DNA from 3 places in the Arsenophonus apicola genome. Region 2 is predicted to be linked to each of the others. Evidence: predicted binding sites of a transcription regulator. Region 2 holds the regulator's gene; each other region holds the start of a gene.
What was found. Region 2 encodes LexA, which represses DNA repair genes until DNA is damaged. Its sites were predicted from a motif close to TNCTGTATGTACATACAGNA; they were not measured.

Region 1: dinB (DNA polymerase IV) is a predicted target of LexA. The motif match lies at 1,810-1,829, and genes of this name have one in related genera.
Region 3: LDL57_RS09185 (metal-dependent hydrolase) is a predicted target of LexA. The motif match lies at 3,446-3,465, and genes of this name have one in related genera.

The regions. Positions count from the first base shown of each region.
Region 1 covers NZ_CP084222.1:575,393-582,406, forward strand. Annotated here, with positions in the region: gene LDL57_RS02510 (aminoacyl-histidine dipeptidase) at 1-703, shown strand, start outside; gene dinB (DNA polymerase IV) at 735-1,790, opposite strand; gene LDL57_RS02520 (C45 family autoproteolytic acyltransferase/hydrolase) at 1,962-3,035, opposite strand; gene LDL57_RS02525 (glycerophosphodiester phosphodiesterase family protein) at 3,738-4,607, shown strand; gene nqrM ((Na+)-NQR maturation NqrM) at 4,656-4,883, opposite strand; gene LDL57_RS02535 (FAD:protein FMN transferase) at 4,896-5,927, opposite strand; gene nqrF (NADH:ubiquinone reductase (Na(+)-transporting) subunit F) at 5,996-7,014, opposite strand, start outside.
Region 2 covers NZ_CP084222.1:3,016,064-3,023,077, reverse strand. Annotated here, with positions in the region: gene ubiA (4-hydroxybenzoate octaprenyltransferase) at 1-83, shown strand, start outside; gene plsB (glycerol-3-phosphate 1-O-acyltransferase PlsB) at 180-2,630, opposite strand; gene LDL57_RS14290 (diacylglycerol kinase) at 2,754-3,128, shown strand; gene lexA (transcriptional repressor LexA) at 3,230-3,844, shown strand; gene zur (zinc uptake transcriptional repressor Zur) at 4,055-4,519, opposite strand; gene gntK (gluconokinase) at 4,905-5,447, shown strand; gene gntU (gluconate transporter) at 5,444-6,805, shown strand; gene LDL57_RS14265 (protein bax) at 6,939-7,014, opposite strand, start outside.
Region 3 covers NZ_CP084222.1:1,916,351-1,923,364, forward strand. Annotated here, with positions in the region: gene LDL57_RS09165 (metal ABC transporter permease) at 1-560, shown strand, start outside; gene LDL57_RS09170 (metal ABC transporter permease) at 553-1,416, shown strand; gene LDL57_RS09175 (YniB family protein) at 1,910-2,449, opposite strand; gene hxpB (hexitol phosphatase HxpB) at 2,627-3,292, shown strand; gene LDL57_RS09185 (metal-dependent hydrolase) at 3,480-4,073, shown strand; gene LDL57_RS09190 (L-cystine transporter) at 4,235-5,599, shown strand; gene thiD (bifunctional hydroxymethylpyrimidine kinase/phosphomethylpyrimidine kinase) at 5,843-6,640, opposite strand.

The DNA.
Region 1 (7,014 bases), 860 kb from region 2:
TTTACGTAATGCGATCCCACGTGAGAGTGAAGCGATTGTTGCAGTGCCAATATCAGTAGCGGCTAATTTAGAAACCAGCAAAAATCACTATCTAGCACTACTAAAATCAGAATTTGCCGCAATTGAAAAAAACTTAATTATTACCCTTGCTGAGACAACAACAGAATTATTAGCACTATCCGTGGATTGCCAATCTCGTTTATTACACTTTCTCAATGCTGCGCCTAATGGGGTTATTCGGATGAGCGACGAAATAAAAGATGTTGTTGAAACCTCACTCAATACTGGCGTTGTTGATATGGATGAAAAAAAGGCCGAAATTACTTTTTTAATTCGCTCATTAATCGAAACGGGCAAAGATTATGTCGTTAATATGCTGACATCATTATCGATGCTTGCCGGGGCAGAATTTAAACATAAAGGCAGCTATCCTGGCTGGAAACCCGATCCGCAATCGCCCGTCATGGCACTTGTTAGCAACACCTATCAGCAACTATTTGGTAAAGCTCCAAAGATCATGGTGATCCATGCTGGTTTAGAATGTGGGCTATTTAAAAAACCTTACCCGCAAATGGATATGGTCTCCATTGGGCCAACGATATATGGTGCCCATTCACCCGACGAACGCGCCAATATTAAAAGTGTCGCTAAATATTGGCAGTTGTTAACATCCGTACTCAAATCAATACCTGAGAAAAGTTAGCACTCATTGCAGGCTAAACTTAGCCTGCTTTTCACCAATTCAGTATTAACTGCTTTTCTAATTGTGGATTTTGTAAAGTGACATGCAGTCCAACTAATCTAACTCCACGATCCGCTCGCCTTTGTTGCCAAATCTGTTGCGCTATTTGAATAAGATCAGCTTTACTTAAAATTGGATAACTATGCTCTTGAGTCGTTAATTGAAAATCAGCAAATTTCATCTTAACCCCTTGACTGGCAATGCTAAGCTCCGGTTTAATTTTTGCTAATCGGCTCTCAAGCTCTGGGTAGAGTCGTTCAATAATTTTCATACAGTCATCCCATTGATAAATATCTTTAGCAACCGTCCGCTCTACCCCAATTGATTTGCGTAAACGCTCACTATTAATCCTACGCTGATCTACGCCATGGCTAAGATCCCATAAAACTTGACCAAACTTACCTAATTCTTTCACTAATCTAATTAAATCAAATTGTTGTATATCGCCGCAGGTTTCCAACCCCATTTTTTGTAACCGTTGTGCAGTAACTTTACCCACCCCAGGAATTTTTCTTAATGGTAATGGATAAATAAAATTGGCCACTTGCTCAGGCGTAATAACATATTGGCCATTGGGTTTATTCATATCAGAAGCAATTTTAGCGAGAAATTTGACTGGTGCGATACCGGCTGATGCGGTAAGCGATAATTCATTAAAAATTCGCTGTCTAATTGCATTAGCTATTAATGTTGCGGAACCGTGATAATGGGGACTATTGGTCACATCAAGATAAGCTTCATCTAAAGAAATAGGCTCAACTAAGTGGGTAAAATCGAGCAGAATTTGCCGTATCTGCCATGATATTTTTTTATATAAGGACATGCGGCCAGGAATGATTTTCAATTGTGGGCAATGTTTAAGTGCTAAAGCTGTAGACATCGCACTATGCACGCCATAACGTCGAGCTAAATAATTGGCTGTACTAACTACCCCACGACGATCGGCTCTACCTCCAATCGCTAGCGGAATAGTGCGCAAAGAAGGATTGTCACGCATTTCTATGGCTGCATAAAAGCAATCCATATCAATATGGATAATTTTGCGCACCACTTCCTGCTCCTGACAATGCTGTTTAAATAAACAGTATAGTAAGAATTTTATTAAGCGTAAATAAAAAACTCAATCACAATAACAGCTCAATCCAATAATAGGATTTTGGCCATAAAATACTTGATTAAAATAGCGTATTACTTTTTTTAGATTTAATAATTTTTCTTGTTAGAAAGAAAGATAACCGGTTTGAGATAATTGATAAGGATTGCCAGCTGCATATTTTAATATACCATTTTTAGTATTAATACTTATTGTTAATAAAGTTTGCCAACGCTCTGTATCCGGTTGCGAACTGTTAGGCAGAAAACAAATTGGTGATTGCTCCCCTTCGGGACCACACATTGTAGCCGCGCGCGCCATAGTGCTTTTATTTTTCATATCACTAGATACGCTTTTTAGATGTTGATAACGTTTATAAGTCGTATCATCAGTAGTACCTTCCCCCGAAACCAATTCAGACGCTAGAAAATGATTAGTATGAAGTAACCAATTATTTTGTTGTGGGTAAACAATCGCTGACCGAAATGGACTTAACTCAATACTTACGGCTCGGCATCGTGCTGCCTGATGGCAAAATACACTTAATACTGACGACGCACTTACTTGCGCAGAACATGCTAAAGCGATAGCCTCTTCTACGGTTGTTGCTTCTTCTAATATTCGGCGAGCTACTGCATGTACAGGCACACCACCAGAATCATTGTCACTTGTATGATGTAAGATATTAAAATGTAAACCTAATCCAGCACTGTTAACACCAATTTTAGCTAACATACCAAATTCAGTAAAAAGCTTAAATTGCATCCCTTTTCTATTCTGTAATTGAATCATCAACCCATTAGGCGCTAAAACATCATGCCAATCCCAAGTTTGCATGGTTTGCGGCATATTAATATCAGGAGCTGTATAAATTGCGGTAGAGCATTCACTAGCATAGGATGTTGACTTTGTTGATAAAATTTCAGTGCGTGCATTTAAACTTGCTAGATACCAAATCGGAAGATTAGCTCCCATAGCTGTTGCTTCAATTTCACTTACCAAATCCGGACACCAATATTCCAGGGCAGCCAAACTATTTTCTCCAATTCTTTTCACCTGATCGCCAGTTATACCAATACGAGAAAAAAAATCCAAATAAAGCATTACCGTCTGTTTTATTTGCGGCGCCCAATATTCACCAATCTGTTTTCCTCGACAAAAAGGATCCTTTACCACGTTATTAAACGTATAAACTTTCATGATTAATAGCCTTTTTAATTAAAAAATAATTTAAATAATAGTAGTTAATATTATTCCTTAATTTAAAAAATTTAATAATACTATTTTACTATTATCTATAAACCAATAAGTCGATTTGAAATATTATAATTATAATATCCTATTTTATATTAAGCGATAGCTATTTTCATTATTAATAAAATAAAATAAATTTAAATTAAAAATGACAGAATATAGAAAGAAAAAAATTTTGTAATTTATTATTCAAACTTTATTAAAGAATAATTTCTAATTATAATTTTTAATTATTTTTACAAACAAGAAGGATAAAAAATTCCCATCAATATAACATATAAAAAATTAAGGTATTCTCATATAATATGACGATAAAATAAATTTATTTTATGATGATATTATAACTAATTTTATCTAATAGATAATAAACTCTATTACACCAACTTATCATTAAAAAGATAAAATAATTTAAAATAATATATACTATTCTAACTGACAATAGAAAAAATTATTTAGCCAGAAAATAAATTTCGATATTATAATTAAAAAAATAAATAATTTTATAAACAACATAAAGCTAAGTTATATTTTTATATTTACGATAAAAAATAATAAAAATCTGCTATATTAATTTATATTTAATCGGTAGCTTTTAATAATAAAATTAATTGATAATATTTTTCATACACACAACTTATGGAGAAGATAATGCATAAAAGTATCACCGCCGTACTACTTTTGCTCTGTTCAGTGACTGCCTTAGCAAATTTACCGAAAATTGTTGCCCATCGTGGAGGAACTGCCGATGCGCCAGAAAATACCATTTATGCTATCGATCAGGCATTGAAAAATGGCGCAGATAAAATATGGATCACCGTGCAACTTTCCAGTGATAAAGTGCCCATATTATATCGCCCATCTGATTTAAATACATTAACCAATAAAAGCGGCCCGGTTTCCTCTTACCGTGCACAGCAACTTATGAAAGCGGATGCTGGATACCGTTTTGGTTCCCGTCATAACCATCTTTATTGCAATAAAGGTATTGTCATTCCTACATTAAAACAAGTACTGCAACAGTTTCGGGCGACCGATTTCTATATCGATCTGAAATCTCCCGATGCCGATCCTTACGAACAAGCACAAGCGATTGAAAAAGTATTAAAAGAAGAAAAAGCTTTTCGGCGTACTCGCTTTTATTCTACCAACGAAGCTTTCTTAAATGCTTTATCTGATCATATCCAACGTTTTGAAAGTCGTGATGAAACCCGTGATATTCTGGCAAATATTACTATGAATCATCATTGTTTGATTGATAAAAGAATTAATACTCAGCGCTGGTATGGACTGGAACTACGGCGTAAAGTAGAAGTTGTCGAAAAATATACTCTTGGAGAAGCGCGTTCATCATCCGATTTAGTTTGGGATCATGAAGCAATGAAATGTTTTCGTGCTAGCGGCGGAGCACATATCGTTTTATTTGGCATAAAAGATGAAGCTGACTATCAACTAGCTAAAGAACTAGGCGCAGACGAAGTTATGGTCGATTCGCCTAAATATTTTAAAAATATAAAATAATCATAATATTAATAACCTCGTTATTACTATTAATAACGAGATTTTTTATTAAATAATACGGTTGTTCATCTGTTGTTGCTTTTGACAATTTTCCCTGGCCATACGCTTCTTACGAAGATCACATGGCTGCGGGCAATCACAAACTTTTTCAATGCCTATACTACTTAACCCACCACAACTTCCTTGAATTTCCTTGCGTTTAAAAATATATCCAAGAGACATAGCAATAAAAGCAAGTATGAAAAAAGCTAAAGTAGCAATAAATACTGTTAACATAATGTGACTCCGTTACATCCTTTTTACCAAATAAGGTTTAAATGCCGAACTATAACGCTCTTCAAAACCTTTATTCGTTGTAACGACCATAAAAACTGGTAAATTCAAACGTTCAGCTAGTTCCATTCCTTTTTCTGCCCCTAGCACATTTAGGCCAGTAGATAAACCATCTGCCATCATGCAAGTTGGGGCGATAACAGTAATAGAAATTAAATTATGAATAATCGGTCTACCGGTCTTCGGATCAATAGTATGTGAATAATAGACACCATCTTGTTCAAAATAATTACGATAGTCTCCAGAGGTAGCAACTGACATATTGCCAGGCTCAATAATTTCTTGTACCGACTGTTCTAGCCCTTTGTCCGAAGGTTTTTCAATCGCAATACGCCACGCTACACCTTTGCCATTATGGCCTTTTGTCCGGACTTCGCCACCAATATCGACCATATAATTATGAATATTTTGTGACTCTAAATATTCTGCTATAACATCAACGCCGTACCCTTTAGCAATAGCTGAAAGATCTATATAGAGTTGAGGTATTTTTTTTATCAGACTATTACCATCAATTGCCAGTTTATCAATACCAATCCATTGTCGACGCAACTCCAGTGTCTCTTCCGGCGGTGATTTAGTTATTCTGCCTTCTGGGCCAAATCCCCATAAATTAACTAATGGCCCAATAGTAATATCGAGTGCGCCATGGGTTAATCTATTAATATGAATTGCTTCTTTAACCACTGTCATCATGGCTAGTGAGACAGGAAATGGTGTATTTACGTGTTGAAATTGATTAAATTGGCTTAATTCAGAGTTAGGGCGATAAGTTGACATCTGATTGTTAACTTCTTCTAAACGGCTATCAATATCGTCACGCAATGTTTCCCAAAAAGGATGAGACGATTGATTAACATACTTAACAACATAGTAAGTTCCCATCGTTTGTCCTTGAATACTCTTTTGCTCTGTCTCAAAGCACCCACAAAGCATAAAAATAGTAGATAAGGTAATGGTCCAATTGAATAATTTATTTTTCAGCATAAAATTTTTTAGAGTATTAAGTCCATATTAACTCAATGATTATACATGAGTTAAAAGACAGGAAAGAATTAACCACCGAAATCATCTAATAAAATATTTTCATCTTCAACGCCTAAATCTTTAAGCATCTTAATAACTGCGGCATTCATCACAGGAGGACCACACATATAAAACTCACAATCCTCTGGCGCTGGGTGATCTTTCAAATAGTTTTCATATAAAACGTTATGAATAAAGCCTGTATACCCTTGCCAATTATCTTCTGGCATTGCATCTGATAGCGCAACATGCCAGGTAAAATTTTTATTTTCAACCGCCAATTGATCAAAATCTTCAACATAAAACATTTCACGTTTTGAACGGGCCCCATACCAAAAACTGATTTTCCGTTTAGAATTTAAGCGCTTTAATTGATCAAAAATATGTGAGCGCATTGGTGCCATACCCGCCCCGCCACCAATAAAAATCATTTCCGCATTGGTATCTTTAGCAAAAAATTCACCAAATGGCCCAGAAATAGTAACTTTATCACCTGGTTTTAATGACCAAATGTAAGAGGACATGATCCCTGGAGGTAAATCTGCGGCTTTTGGCGGTGGTGTTGCTATCCTGACGTTTAACATGATAATTCCATGTTCTTCTGGATAATTTGCCATTGAATAAGCTCTTACTGTCTGCTCTTTTGCTTCAGAGACATAACGAAATAGATTAAATTTATCCCAATCTTCACGATACTCATCAGGCACATCAAAATCAGCATAAGAAACTTTATGTGGCGGACATTCGATCTGAATATAGCCACCTGCCCGAAAAGGGACAACTTCTCCTGCGGGAATTTTTAATTTTAGTTCTTTAATGAAAGTGGCTTTATTCTCATTCGAAATAACTTCACATTCCCATTTTTTTACCCCAAAAATCTCTTCAGGTAATTCAATTTTCAGATCCTGTTTTACATTAACCTGACAAGCCAAACGACATCCTGCTCTGGCTTCGCGTTTATTAATATGGGCCAGTTCAGTAGGCAGGATATCACCGCCACCCTGCTTGATTGTCACCCGACATTGGCCACAAGAACCTCCGCCGCCAC
Region 2 (7,014 bases):
CAGCATTATGTTTTAAAGCATTTATGAATAACAATTATGTGGGGTTGGTATTATTTATTGGTATCTTATTAAATTATTTTTAATTAAAAAAAGGATAATCTCAAGTGATTATCCTGAGTGTGGTTTTGGGCGATTTCAGTCTAAATCGTTTTACGTTACTATATTGATATAAAGATGATTTATTCAGGCAATGGCTCATGAGTAACGTGTTTGACTCCTTCAATGGTTAAACAAACCTCAGGAGATATTAACTTAGCGATAATACGATAAAGTCGTTGTACATTTGCGCTGATAATCGCATCACCTTCTCTATTAATATAACCTTCCTGTTTTAATGTATTTACCAGTGTGGAAAAAACAGCTTTATCAAAGAATTCTGGGGCGTTGATACCATGCAGTACAGACAGACGTTGAGCGAGAATACGGCTCTCTTTTTCTAGTATTCCTCGGCTAATTTCAGGTATGGTACTGAGTAGCGAAAGTGTAATTGCATAGCGCTGTAGCGTTTCTTTAATACCAGCAGCTAAAAGCTGAAGAGGGCGAATACGAGCTGGATTGATAGTTACAAAACCTTCTGCTGTTAATAGTATTAGTTGTTGGCGTGCCAATTCATCCAACAGAATATCGATAGATTCAGGCAATTCTTCAATGCTATATCGCATGAAGAGTTCTGCTTTTAAGAATGGATAGATGAGTGCAACTTGATAACCAATTTCCTGACGTTGAACATTTTCATTATGCAATACGATATTGGCTACTAAGGAAGGCAAAACTAGTAAATGCATAATATTGTTTCGATAATAGGTCATCAATACTGCATTTTCACGTGGTAATACGACAATATCACCCATACTGTCATGTTCGACTTCAAACTTATCCAATTGCAATGCGTCTTCTAATAGCTGCTCGGCAGTTTTATTTGGTGTCGTGCTATCACCACTATAAGGCACATTTCTTAATAGTTGAAGGTAACATTCTATTTGTTCAATCAGTTGTTCTCGGGTTAATGCACGCTGGCGTGAGGCTAACAACACCGTTGAACATAAATTTACCGCATTAGCGGCAGCGGCGTTGTTAATTCTAACCATAATTTTATGAGCTAGCCGAGTCACGGTTAAATTTAGCCATGTTGGACGTTGGGGCTCAATGGCATCAATAGATTGACGCCACTCTGGAACATGTTTATTCAAATATTGTGTTAGCGCAATCGGTTGACCAAAATTAACATAACCTTGTCCTAGTTTACGCAATTTGCGTAAACCTCTTAACATTGAAAAAAATCCTTCTTTCTCTTTTGCTGCCCCTTTTAGTTCCTTAGCGTAGGTAGCAACCTCTAATACATGCTCATAGCCAATGTAAATAGGGACAATGGTAATTGGACGTGAATCACCTCGTAGCATTGCTTGTAGGGTCATTGACAGCGTGCCAGTTTTTGGTTCCAGTAGTCGGCCTGTTCGAGAGCGGCCGCCTTCGACAAAATATTCAATTGAATAACCACGAGCAAACAGTTCACTGAGATACTCACGAAATATGGTGGAGTAAAGTTTATTGCCCTTGAAGGAGCGGCGAATGAAAAAAGCACCTAAGTGACGAAAAATTGGGCCAGCAGGCCAAAAATTAAGATTGATACCAGCGGCGATATGAGGAGGAACTAAGCCTTGATGATAAAGTACGTAAGAGAGCAATAGATAATCCATGTGACTACGATGAGAAGGAATATAGACAATTTCATGGCCATCTTGCGCTAATTGGCGTACACGTTCGGCATGTTGCACATTAATTCCTTGATAAAGTCGATTCCATGTCCAACTAAGTACGCGGTCAGTAATACGGATCGCTTCATAGGAAAAATTAGCGGCAATTTCTTCCATCATGGCAATCGCATTATGTTTTGCCTTATCTAGTGAGATTTTTTTTGCTTTAGCCTCATCTTCAACTGCTTTTTCAATTGCTTTTGAAGTTAACAGCTTATTGAATAGATCGTGGCGTACAGGAAGTTTGGGGCCAACTGCTGCCAATCGTTGCCGTGAATAGTGAATGCGGGCGACTCGAGCAAGTTTGTTGGCAATAATTTTATCAGTACCATATTCGCCAGCCATTTGGCGCAAAGAGACAGTGGGTGAAAAACGAACAAAACTGTCACGTCCTAACCGGATAACGGCAAAGAATTTTTGAATACCATTAAGTAAACGTAACGGAGGCGCTGGTGAGTGGCCTTCTCGACCAGGTGCTCGACCGAACATCACTGATACGGGTAGCATCTGAATGTTTAGTTCGGGATTATGGCAATGAAGATCAAGATAAGCCGTAAACGTTTTTACGGAATCTTTACGTGGATTTGGCGAATAATAACGAAAGACACGCGGGCCATCATCGATAAAGACATAGGCAGGTAATTTAATTTCGTCTATTTCAATCGGATCAAGTGGATCAGGTAAACCAATAGAACAACATTGTTGACGTAACGTCAATAAGTCTGTTTTAGAATGATAAGGTAATACATATAGAAAAGGACGTGTCGTATCAAGATGCAATTCTTTAATTGGATCTGCTGGTATGAGTTTACTTTTTACCAATAATTTCATTGGTAAATCTAATAGATTGTAGTAAATTTTACGCCAAAATGACATAGATGAGCGATAGCCTCTTATTTGAATCCTACCCAAGCATATCAGAAATAGTAATTAATATCTGTTTAAAAGATAATAATTATACTAAATCCCATATAGAACTATATCTAGAGAGTAAATTTTATGGCAAATCAAACAACGGGACTAACCCGAATTATTAAAGCAACCGGTTATTCGCTCAAAGGATTAAGGTCAACTTGGAAGAGTGAAGCCGCTTTTAGACAAGAAGCAATTATGGTGATTATTGCCATCAGTGTGGCTTTTTTCCTTGATGTACAATGGATTGAACGGTTACTACTTATAAGTTCAGTGGTATTAATAGCTATTGTTGAATTATTAAATAGTGCGATTGAAGCAGTGGTTGATAGAATTGGTACAGAATTACATGAACTTTCTGGTAAGGCAAAAGATATGGGCTCAGCGGCTGTTTTTATTTCAATTTGGTTAGCTATTTTTATTTGGGCAATTGTGATCAGTAATCATTATTTCGTGAGCTAGTTATAAAAAATAGGGTTTTACACATTTTTCAGTTTAAAATCTTGATATAACTGTATATACTTACAGTGACAATGTGCGAATGCAAATAAATAGGGGGCGAAATGAAAGAATTAACGTTGAGGCAGCAGCAGGTCTATGATCTGGTGCGTGAACACATTTCGCAAACGGGTATGCCTCCCACACGCGCTGAAATTGCAACAAGTTTAGGTTTTCGTTCACCAAATGCAGCAGAGGAACATTTAAAGGCTTTGGCACGTAAAGGCGTGATCGAAATTGTTTCCGGTGCTTCTCGCGGTATCCGGCTACTACAAGAAGAAAATGAGGATGAATGGTTACCACTTATTGGTCGGGTGGCGGCAGGAGAACCATTACTTGCCCAAGAACATATCGAAAGCCATTATCGGATTGATGCTACTATTTTTAGACCTAGTGCTGATTTTTTATTGCGTGTTAATGGTATGTCCATGAAAAATATCGGAATTATGGATGGTGATTTACTTGCTGTACACAAAACACAACAGGTACATAATGGGCAAATTGTTGTTGCACGTATTGATGATGAAGTGACGGTTAAACGTTTCAAGCAAGCGGGTAGTAAAGTTGAATTAATTGCTGAAAATCCTGAATTTGAGCCAATTATTGTGGATTTGCGGACACAAAACTTAACTATTGAAGGACTCGCTGTTGGTATTATTCGTAGTAGTGATTCATTTTAGTCAAATTTTTAGTCATTTTATATCTAATTAATTTTTTAAGTTAATTCAGTTTAATTTATTGAAAAAAATATTATTATTTTCTAGTTTGTTTGATTTATAACTAATAAGTATTAAGTAAGATATTTTAAATTTTTATTGATTTTTTAATAAAGGCCGATTGTTCATACGCCTGGCCTTTGTATCTCTATTTAACCTTAATAATGCATAGTTTTAACAGGATTTTTTCTCGATTTTGTAGCAAGGCGAGCATAGTCCATGGCTTTCAACAACGGTATGAGATAACTGAAAACCAGTCTGTTTGGCTAATTTTATAATAGCGGTTTCTACTGTTTGACCATTACTTTCGGCGACACTGCCGCAACTGTCACAAATTAACATAACTGAAGTATGTTTAGGATCCTCAAAATGATGACAAATAACATAACTATTTGTTGATTCTATTTTGTGAATAAATCCTTGTTCTAAGAGAAATTCTAGGCCACGATATATGGTTGGTGGTTTAGCTTGAGGTTCAGAAATTCTAAGTAGGTCAAGCAAATCATAAGCACTAATAGCACAAGGTTGAGCTGCTACAAGGCGCAATACCTCTTCTCTTTGTGGCGTTAAACGTACGTTACGCGCTTGGCATATTTTCTTAGCTTGGGACAGTATTTTTTCCTGATCTTGCTTTGTCATGAATTATCCTAAGGTGAAGATCATTATAATAATGATATTATCATATTTATACTTTTTGATATCTACCATAGTTCTAAAATAAATAATATCTTTTACTATTTTCTAATAATGTTTTTTTATTTTCTATTGTTATAAATAGATACTAAATTGGAAAATAGCACATATAGTCAATCGTAATTAAAATGATTAATTTCAACGAGCTAACGGAACTAATATTAATTATTGCTGGTTATATTAAGAGCTATAAAACCGATAACGAGTTTTACTTGTGCTCAGATCCGCCTCTTTACTGAGATTCCTATCACAAATCTATTATATTATTTTTTTATAACTGATAATTATCAGTAAGATTTTATATATTGCCTGATTTTTAACGGAGTTTTTAATGAGTGATACCAAAAAAATACACCATGTTTTTATACTGATGGGGGTATCTGGTAGTGGTAAATCTGCAGTTGCGAGTGGGATCGCTCAGAAAACAGGAGCTGCGTTTTTAGATGGTGATTTTTTGCATCCACGTGCCAATATTGAAAAGATGTCGGCTGGCCATGCTTTGAATGATTCTGATCGACTGCCTTGGCTTAAAGCATTGAATGATGCTATTTTTGCTATGCAAAGAACAAATAGTGTTTCTTTAATTGTTTGTTCCGCTTTGAAAAAAAAATATCGAGATATTTTAAGAGATGGAAATCAACATCTGTCATTCCTTTATCTTGAAGGAGACTTTAAGTTAATAGAAGGCCGATTAAAAAAGCGTAAAAATCATTTTTTCAAACCAAATATGTTGGTCTCGCAGTTTGACACTTTGGAAGTACCCAGTAATGATGAAAAAGATGTGTATGTCATCGATATTAAGCCACCATTAATTGAGGTTATTGATAATACAGTAAAATTAATTGATGAAATTATTACTAAGGAAAATAGATGAACACGCCTATTCCTGAAACATTCAATATGCTGATATTGACCTTGACTGCAGCAGGTGCAGTCTTTTTATTGTTGTTTCTGGTTATGTATGCAAGATTACACGCTTTCATTGCATTGATGGTAGTTTCTATTTTAGCGGGACTGTTTTCTGGCATGCCGGTTAAAAAAATTATAGAAACAATGCAAGAAGGTATGGCAGGAACATTAGGATTCTTAGCAATTGTTGTGGCATTGGGAACCATGTTTGGACGAATACTCCATGAAACGGGCGCATTAGAGCAAATTGCGATAAAATTAATAACTTGTTTTGGTGAAAAGCGGACTAATTTAGCTATAGGTATTACAGGATTAATTTGTGCATTGCCACTTTTTTTTGATGTCGCCATAGTATTATTAATTGGTATTGTTTTTACCATTACTAACCGTTTAGGCGGGAATGTTGTTAAAACAGCTATCCCGCTCTTTGCTGGAGTAGCTGCTGCTGCTGCATTTTTACTTCCGGGCCCAACGCCAATGTTGGTTGCATCTCAGATGAATGCTGATTTTGGTTGGATGATTTTAATTGGCATATGTGCAGCGATCCCTGCAATGCTTATCGCTGGCCCATTATTTGGTAATTTTATTAGCCAACATGTTTTTATTGCGTTACCTGAAAATTATCAAGGTAATAAGAGCAAAAAAGGAAAAATGCCAAGTTTTACATTCAGCTTATTAATCGTACTATTTCCTTTAGCGTTGGTAGGATTGAAAACATTAAGTAATTATTTTTTGGTAAAAGATTCTGTTGCAGAGCAATGGTTAGAGTTTATTGGCCACCCATTTATAGCATTGCTGTTAGCTTGTCTATTTGCTATCTATGGTTTAGGGTTTCGCTATGGTATGAATAGAGAAAAAGTGATGGAAATCTGCTCCGCAGCGATCCAACCGGCAGGAATTATTTTACTCATAACAGGCGCTGGAGGCGTTTTTAAGCAAGTTTTAGTAAATTCAGGTGTTGGGCCAGTATTAGGTAATGCGTTAATGAATACTGGTTTACCAATCGCATTGGCTTGTTTTGTCTTAGCGGCTGCTGTACGTATTATTCAAGGCTCAGCGACGGTAGCTTGTTTAACAACTATTGGGCTTATATTGCCGGTTATCAGTGAGTTAGGTTATTCTGGCGCTCAATTAGCTGCTTTGGCAGTTTGTATTTCTGGCGGATCAATTGTACTAAGCCACGTAAATGACTCTGGGTTTTGGTTATTTAGTAAATTTACTGGTGCTAGCGAGGGCCAAACATTAAAAACTTGGACTTTAATGGAAACCATTCTAGGGACAGTTGGTGCGATTATAGGGATGCTATTTTTTGTTTTTCTTTGATGCTAGCGAATAAACCGAATTTTAAATGATGCTATTCTGTTAGGGATCAGTGTGTTTATATTAAAAAAATAATAAAATCCATACATTTATTATGTATGGATTTTATTTTTAGTAATTATTACAGCAAAGTCGATCAAATATGTTTTGGCATATTCTGTTGAACTTGGGTGATTAATTCTTCGTTACTAGAGAACATCTGTTGTAAATAA
Region 3 (7,014 bases), 1.1 Mb from region 2:
CATTAAATCCGATTTCAGTGAATGTACAAACCATTATCTTTGGCAATATTTTAGGTATTGCAGATGAAGATGTACTACAAGTTGAAATTATTATTGCCATTTCTTTTATTGTACTTATGTTTATATGGAAAGATTTACTTGTCGTATTTTTTGATGAAAATCATGCCCGCTCTATTGGACTAAATCCGCTAAAATTAAAAATTATCTTTTTTACCCTATTAAGCGCATGTACGGTTGCTGCTTTACAAACAGTGGGAGCCATACTTGTCATTGCAATGGTGATTACACCTGGTGCAACAGCTTATTTACTCACGGATCAATTCAAACGGTTACTTATTATTGCCGTATTGATTGGATTTACCTCTAGTGCGCTTGGCGCTTACATCAGTTATTTTATTAATGGTGCCACAGGCGGAATTATTGTTACCTTACAAACGCTAATTTTTCTTTTTGCGTTCTTTTTTGCGCCTAAATATGGTTTATTCGCTTCCCGCCAAAAAGCACGCCAAGAAATTGTACACCTCAAACAGTTAGAACAAGAGGTGAGCAACAATGAATAATCTGATGGAATTATTAATAACACCTTTTATTTTTCCTTTTATGCAAAAAGCCCTCATTACCGCCCTTGTAACCGGAACAGTATGCGCTATTCTGTCCTGCTTTTTGATACTTAAGGGTTGGTCTTTAATGGGTGATGCTATTTCACATGCTGTATTACCCGGCATCGTTATTGCCTTTGTTATTGGTATTCCTTTATCAATTGGCGCTTTTATGTCAGGAATTTTTTGTGCAGTTGCGACCGGTTATTTAAAAGAAAATAGCCGTATAAAAGAAGATACTGTCATGGGGATTGTTTTTTCTGGTATGTTTGCTTTTGGATTAGTACTATTTGCACGGATTGACACAGATCAACATCTGACTCATATTCTTTTTGGTAATATCCTTGGCATTACTACAACAGAATTTAAACAAACACTTTGGATTTCAGGTTTTACTATCGCGATTATGCTATTAAAACGCAAAGATTTTATGCTCTATTGTTTTGATCCTAATCAGGCAAAGGTTATTGGTTTACCCGTTACACTTTTACATTATGGATTACTCTCTTTATTAGCGCTCACTATTGTTGCATCTTTACAAGCAGTAGGAATAATATTGGTCATTGCCATGCTTATTTCGCCTGGAATTATCGCTTTTACACTATGCCAAAATTTCAATCGAATGCTAATTATTGCCGTTATTGCCTCGACCACATCCTCTTTAATTGGCACTATTCTGAGTTTTCATATAGATGCAGCAACTGGGCCTTGTATTGTATTAACTCAAGCAATTTATTTTATATTTGCATTAATCTACAATTTTATTAGTAAAATAAAAAAACGTTCTTTTTCCAATAAAATTTCAATACGCTCTTAAGAAATATATTAAAAAAATAATTAGCAAAAATTAGGACTATCTTATTTATTACAGGATATGATCCTATTTTTTATTAGACTATTTATTAACTACAGACTGTAATAGTAGGAGTTCAGAAATTGAAATTAATATTGAAATAACCAGAACGCAAATAAGTAATAGTTGATTGTTGAAATTAATATTTTACTATCATAAAGCTTTTAACTAAAGCTAAATTAAAAAAACAATATATCTAACAATCGCAGCGGACTATATATTGTAATTAATTGATGTTAAAAATTAATTAAACGGAATTTTGTCAAATCTGGTTAGTAAAGTAGTTTAGCTTTCCTTATAGACTGTAATAAGCGCCAAAAAATATCAACGCCATTATTTGTTAAATTACTATAATCACACCAGCAATAATAGTTTTATTGCTAGATAAGTCATGATTAATAATCTTCGTGCAACTGTTTAATAAAATTATTTTCCAATTGATTATAATATAAGAAAACTACCAGCCCAAGATATTCATCATAAAATAAAGTATTCCCCCTATTATAAGCGGTAATATATACAGAATAAAAAACTGCTGGAAAATAGTATGACGAGGAATAGTAATTTTGGCTTCTATCTCTTCTTTTGATACTTCAACCCCTTTTGCTCTTTCAAAAATAAGGTGATCTTCAATACTCTCTTTAATAAATTTCAATTGACGATTCATTCTGTTACCTGAAGCACTCAAAGCTTGACCAACAAACACTAAGAAAAACAGCAAAATAAAACCGACATTAGCTGTTGAAAACCCCATATGGGTACTGGGAATTGGTGAATGATGCCAAAAAAAGTCTAAAAAAGCTGTGTTTTGTCGTATGATATGAGCCATAATTTTAATAAAGTCATTGGCTACAGCATTTAAGCCATCCCCCTGCAAACCTTGCTTTTCTGCTAGCAAAACTAATGAAACTAATGTAGACAACAGTGCTAATGAAAAAACTATCCACCCTAAAACACGCTTTCCAATAGCGATATAAAATGCTGTTTGATAATTCATCCATACTCCTCAAATTTCTATATTATGTTTATACTAAATGACAAAATATTATCAAAAATATATAAATGTTATTTTATCACTAATCAAAATTAACCTTCATTTATCTATATTAAAAGATTTCTTTATTTTAAGTTGATAGAATTAATCAGCAAATTATGAATAATAGGAGTGCTTTTAATGTCTCATAAGCTATCTATCAAAGCTGCTATTTTTGACATGGATGGGTTATTAATTAATTCTGAACCCCTTTGGAGCCAAGCAGAAAAAGAAATTCTTAGTAAACTTGGCGTTAATACCTCAATTGCCAATCAACTCCCTGACACACTTGGATTACGTATTGATCAAGTTATACAACTGTGGTACTCAGTTGCCCCCTGGCAAGGAACCTCATTAGAAGAGGTTGAACAAAAAATTGTTAAACGTGTACTTGAACTTATAGAAGAACAACGAACTTTATTACCGGGTGTTAAACATGCACTTCAACTATGCCAAGATCATAATTTAAAAATTGGTTTAGCTTCAGCTTCACCAAAGCATATATTAGAAAAAGTACTCACTATGTTTAATATACGCGATTACTTTTCAACCGTAGTATCAGCAACGCCATTACCCTATAGTAAACCCCATCCAGAAGTTTACTTACAAGCAGCAAAATTGCTAGATATTGAACCAACCCATTGTGTGGCTTTTGAAGACTCTTTCCATGGCATGATTGCTGTTAAAGCTGCACGTATGCGTAGTATTGTTGTCCCCCACAAAGATTACTTCGCGGATCTACGTTGGACATTAGCTGACTTCAAGCTCACTAGCCTGGTTGAATTAACAACAAAGCATATCGTTTAAATTTCATGGATTGGCAGTAATTTGCTACATCAGTATACTGCCAAACTGGTGTATTATCATTTTTCTTACAAAAAATTACTCTTATTATTTAATAAATAAGATATTTTTTTCGATTACACTACTCAAACCAAGCCAAAACTATTATACTTTGCAAACTGTATAAATAAACAGTTGGATATTATCTGCTATGACTGCCACCGGGCATCTGCTTTTTTCAGTATCATCATTGATTCTTGTGCATAAACTAGCAATTACACCCGAGTTTGCACATGGTGATTGGCTTCATTTATTAGCCGGTGCATTACTTGGCGCTCTGCTACCCGATATAGACCATCCATCATCTCATCTAGGACGTTTATTTCGTTTTATTTCTGTTCCAATTTGTCGTTTATGTGGCCACCGCGGTTTTACCCATAGTTTACTTGCATGGTTGCTCATTATGTTATTATCAACTCAACTTCCCAATAGTTACTGGCTTTCTGAAGCGCTGGTTCAAGCATTTTTATTGGGTTATTTCAGTCATTTAGTTGGGGATATGTTAACCGCAAAAGGGATTCCTTTGCTATGGCCATTAAAAATGTCCTTCTGTTTTCCTTTACTAGGTAATAATTCTAATCAAAGAGCAGAACATTCTATCGCCATCTTATTAGCTATTTGTGCGATATTAATTCCATCGAATTTTCAATTACCATTACAACCGCTATTGCAAGAAACGAAAAAAAACGTTATTACTTATGTAGTTAATGAACTAAACGATTTAATTTTATCACATTCTCCCTAAAACATTATGAATATATAATTGCATTTAGTTATAACAAATTTATTTTTATTGCTGATAATATATAAGGGAAAAGAGTTTCATTGGAAGTTTTTCATTATCTTACTTCACCAATGACAAAGTATCTTATACCTAGAACAAGAAACCGGAGCTGGAGAGTGGGTATGAATTTCCCCGTAATTCTTAATATACTTATCTTTACCATATTATTGCTGTTATTGGCCAAAGTAAGTGCAAATGGATGGAGTCTATCAAAAAAAGTCTTTGTCGGTCTTCTTATCGGTACTGTTTTTGGGATTGTTTTACATTTAGCATATGGTACGAATAATCAAATAGTGCATGATTCATTATCATGGTTCAATATTATTGGCAATGGTTATGTAAAATTACTTCAAATGGTTATCATGCCGTTGGTATTTGCATCAATACTTAATGCTATAGCACGCTTACATCGAACATCTTCATTAGGGAAAATCAGTTTTTTTACGATCGGTATCCTTCTTTTTACAACAGCCATTGCCGCTCTAATTGGGATCGTTGTTACATGTTGGTTTGGCTTAACTGCAGAAGGTTTAGTACAAACTAGTCATGAAGCTATTCAACTTGAGATTATAGAAAACAACTATATTCACAAGGTTTCTGATTTAACAATACCTGATTTAATATTATCTTTTATTCCTAAAAATCCTTTTGCTGATCTGGCAGGTGCTAATCCAACATCTATTATTAGCGTTGTTATTTTTTCTAGCTTTTTAGGTATAGCAGCGCTTCAATTAGCCAAAGTTGATCCACAAAAAGGTGAAAAAATATTATCAGCTATTGATATTTTTCAATCCTGGATCATGAAGCTGGTTCGTTTAGTTATACGGCTTACACCATATGGAGTAATGGCTTTAATGATTAAAGTCGTTGCTAATTCAAACCTTCAAGATATTATTAAGTTGGGTGGTTTTGTTATTGCTTCTTATTTAGCATTATCCTTAATGTTTATCATCCATGGCATACTTCTCTCTTTCTCTGGCATTAATCCAATAAAATTTTTTAAAAAAGTTATTCCAGTATTAATTTTCGCATTCACTAGTCGTTCTAGTGCTGGCAGTATTGCATTAAACGTTGAAACACAAACTCAACAATTGGGTATTCCTGAATCAATCGCTAATTTTTCAGCATCCTTCGGTACAACAATTGGTCAAAATGGATGCGCAGGTATTTACCCTGCAATGCTGGCTGTAATGGTTGCCCCAACAGTTGGAATCAATCCGCTGGATCCTATATGGATCGCTTCTCTTGTTGGTATTGTTACTATTAGTTCTGCCGGAGTTGCTGGCGTTGGTGGAGGAGCAACTTTTGCTGCTTTAATGGTTTTACCCGCGATGGGGTTACCTATAACTTTAGTGGCGTTACTTATTTCCATTGAACCACTTATTGATATGGGAAGAACTGCATTAAATGTTAATGGCTCAATGGTTGCTGGCACAATTACTAGCCAATTGATGCATCAAACAGATAAACGCATTTTCAATAAATAATATATCAAACTTATAATCTCTACTCAAAAGTCCTATTAGAAATCTATTTAGGACTTTAAACTACAATCAAGTTTATGGAATAGATTATTTTTATTATTAAATACCATTAACAATAATAATTATTACTTTAATTAATGATTTTATTATAAATACACTAGATAACAAATAAATACAAATTATCAAATCAATATTCAATTTATAAAAATTATAGTATCACTAACAATTATTTTACTGGATAAAAAATTACCACCATGTATAAAAATGGTGCACTGGCCCAGCACCTTTTCCGACATTTAATCTATTGGCATGTATTAAAGAATTTTGCACATAATTTTTTGCTGCAATAATTGTATCATGCCAGTTGTTAAAACAAGGGCGCAGTGCCGCCAACGCTGCAGATAATGTACAACCGGTACCATGAGTATGTCTTGTTTTTACTTTAGGTAATGAATATCGCCATTCACCACTATGGGTAACAAGCCAATCTGGACTTTCTTTATTATTAAGATGTCCACCCTTCATAAGTACAGCTTGGCAACCAAATGATAAAAGTTTTCTTCCCTGAGATACCATCTCCTGTTCACTTTTAGCCACAGTGCAATTAAGAAGTACTGCAGCCTCCGGTAAATTCGGCGTGATAAGTGACACTTTAGGTAACAACATATTGATAAGAATATCAATCGCATCAGTATTTAATAATGGTACCCCACTTTTTGCTAGCATAACGGTATCAAGCACCGTAAAAGATAATGAATATTTTTGTAATGCGGCTGCTACTATGCATATATTTGTAGTATTTGATAACATACCAATTTTCACACTATCAATATGAACGTCGGTCAATACTGATTCAAGTTGTGAAGCAACAATTTCACCAGGAAGATTATGAATTGACTGTACTGAGCAAGTATTTTGCGCGACTAATGCTGTTATCACAGCTGCACCATAATTTCCTAATGCTGAAAATACTTTCAAATCAGCATTAATACCTGCCCCGCCTGTTGGATCTGTTCCGGCAATTGATAACGAATTATAAATCATAAATTTCCCTAATGTTTTATATAGTAAACAGAATAATTTATGCAACCTTACTTGACTTATTAGATGAAACCAATAGTTTTTTTATATCATAGCAAATGAATTTATTGCTTTTACTCGCCACTCTAGCTCTTTTTTTATTTAACATTAAATATGTAATAAAAACCATTCTCATTATATATATTTTATTAATTTTATATTTTAATTAAATAACCTAAACACAACTAATTTTATAAAACTTAAACATAATATTATTACTTATCAAAAAAGTCCCTCAAATTAAAAGTTAACTCATTGTGCTTTATAAAATTAAATAATTTATCTATCAATAACACTCATTGACAATAAACAAAACTAGTCGGTATCACATGTTATTA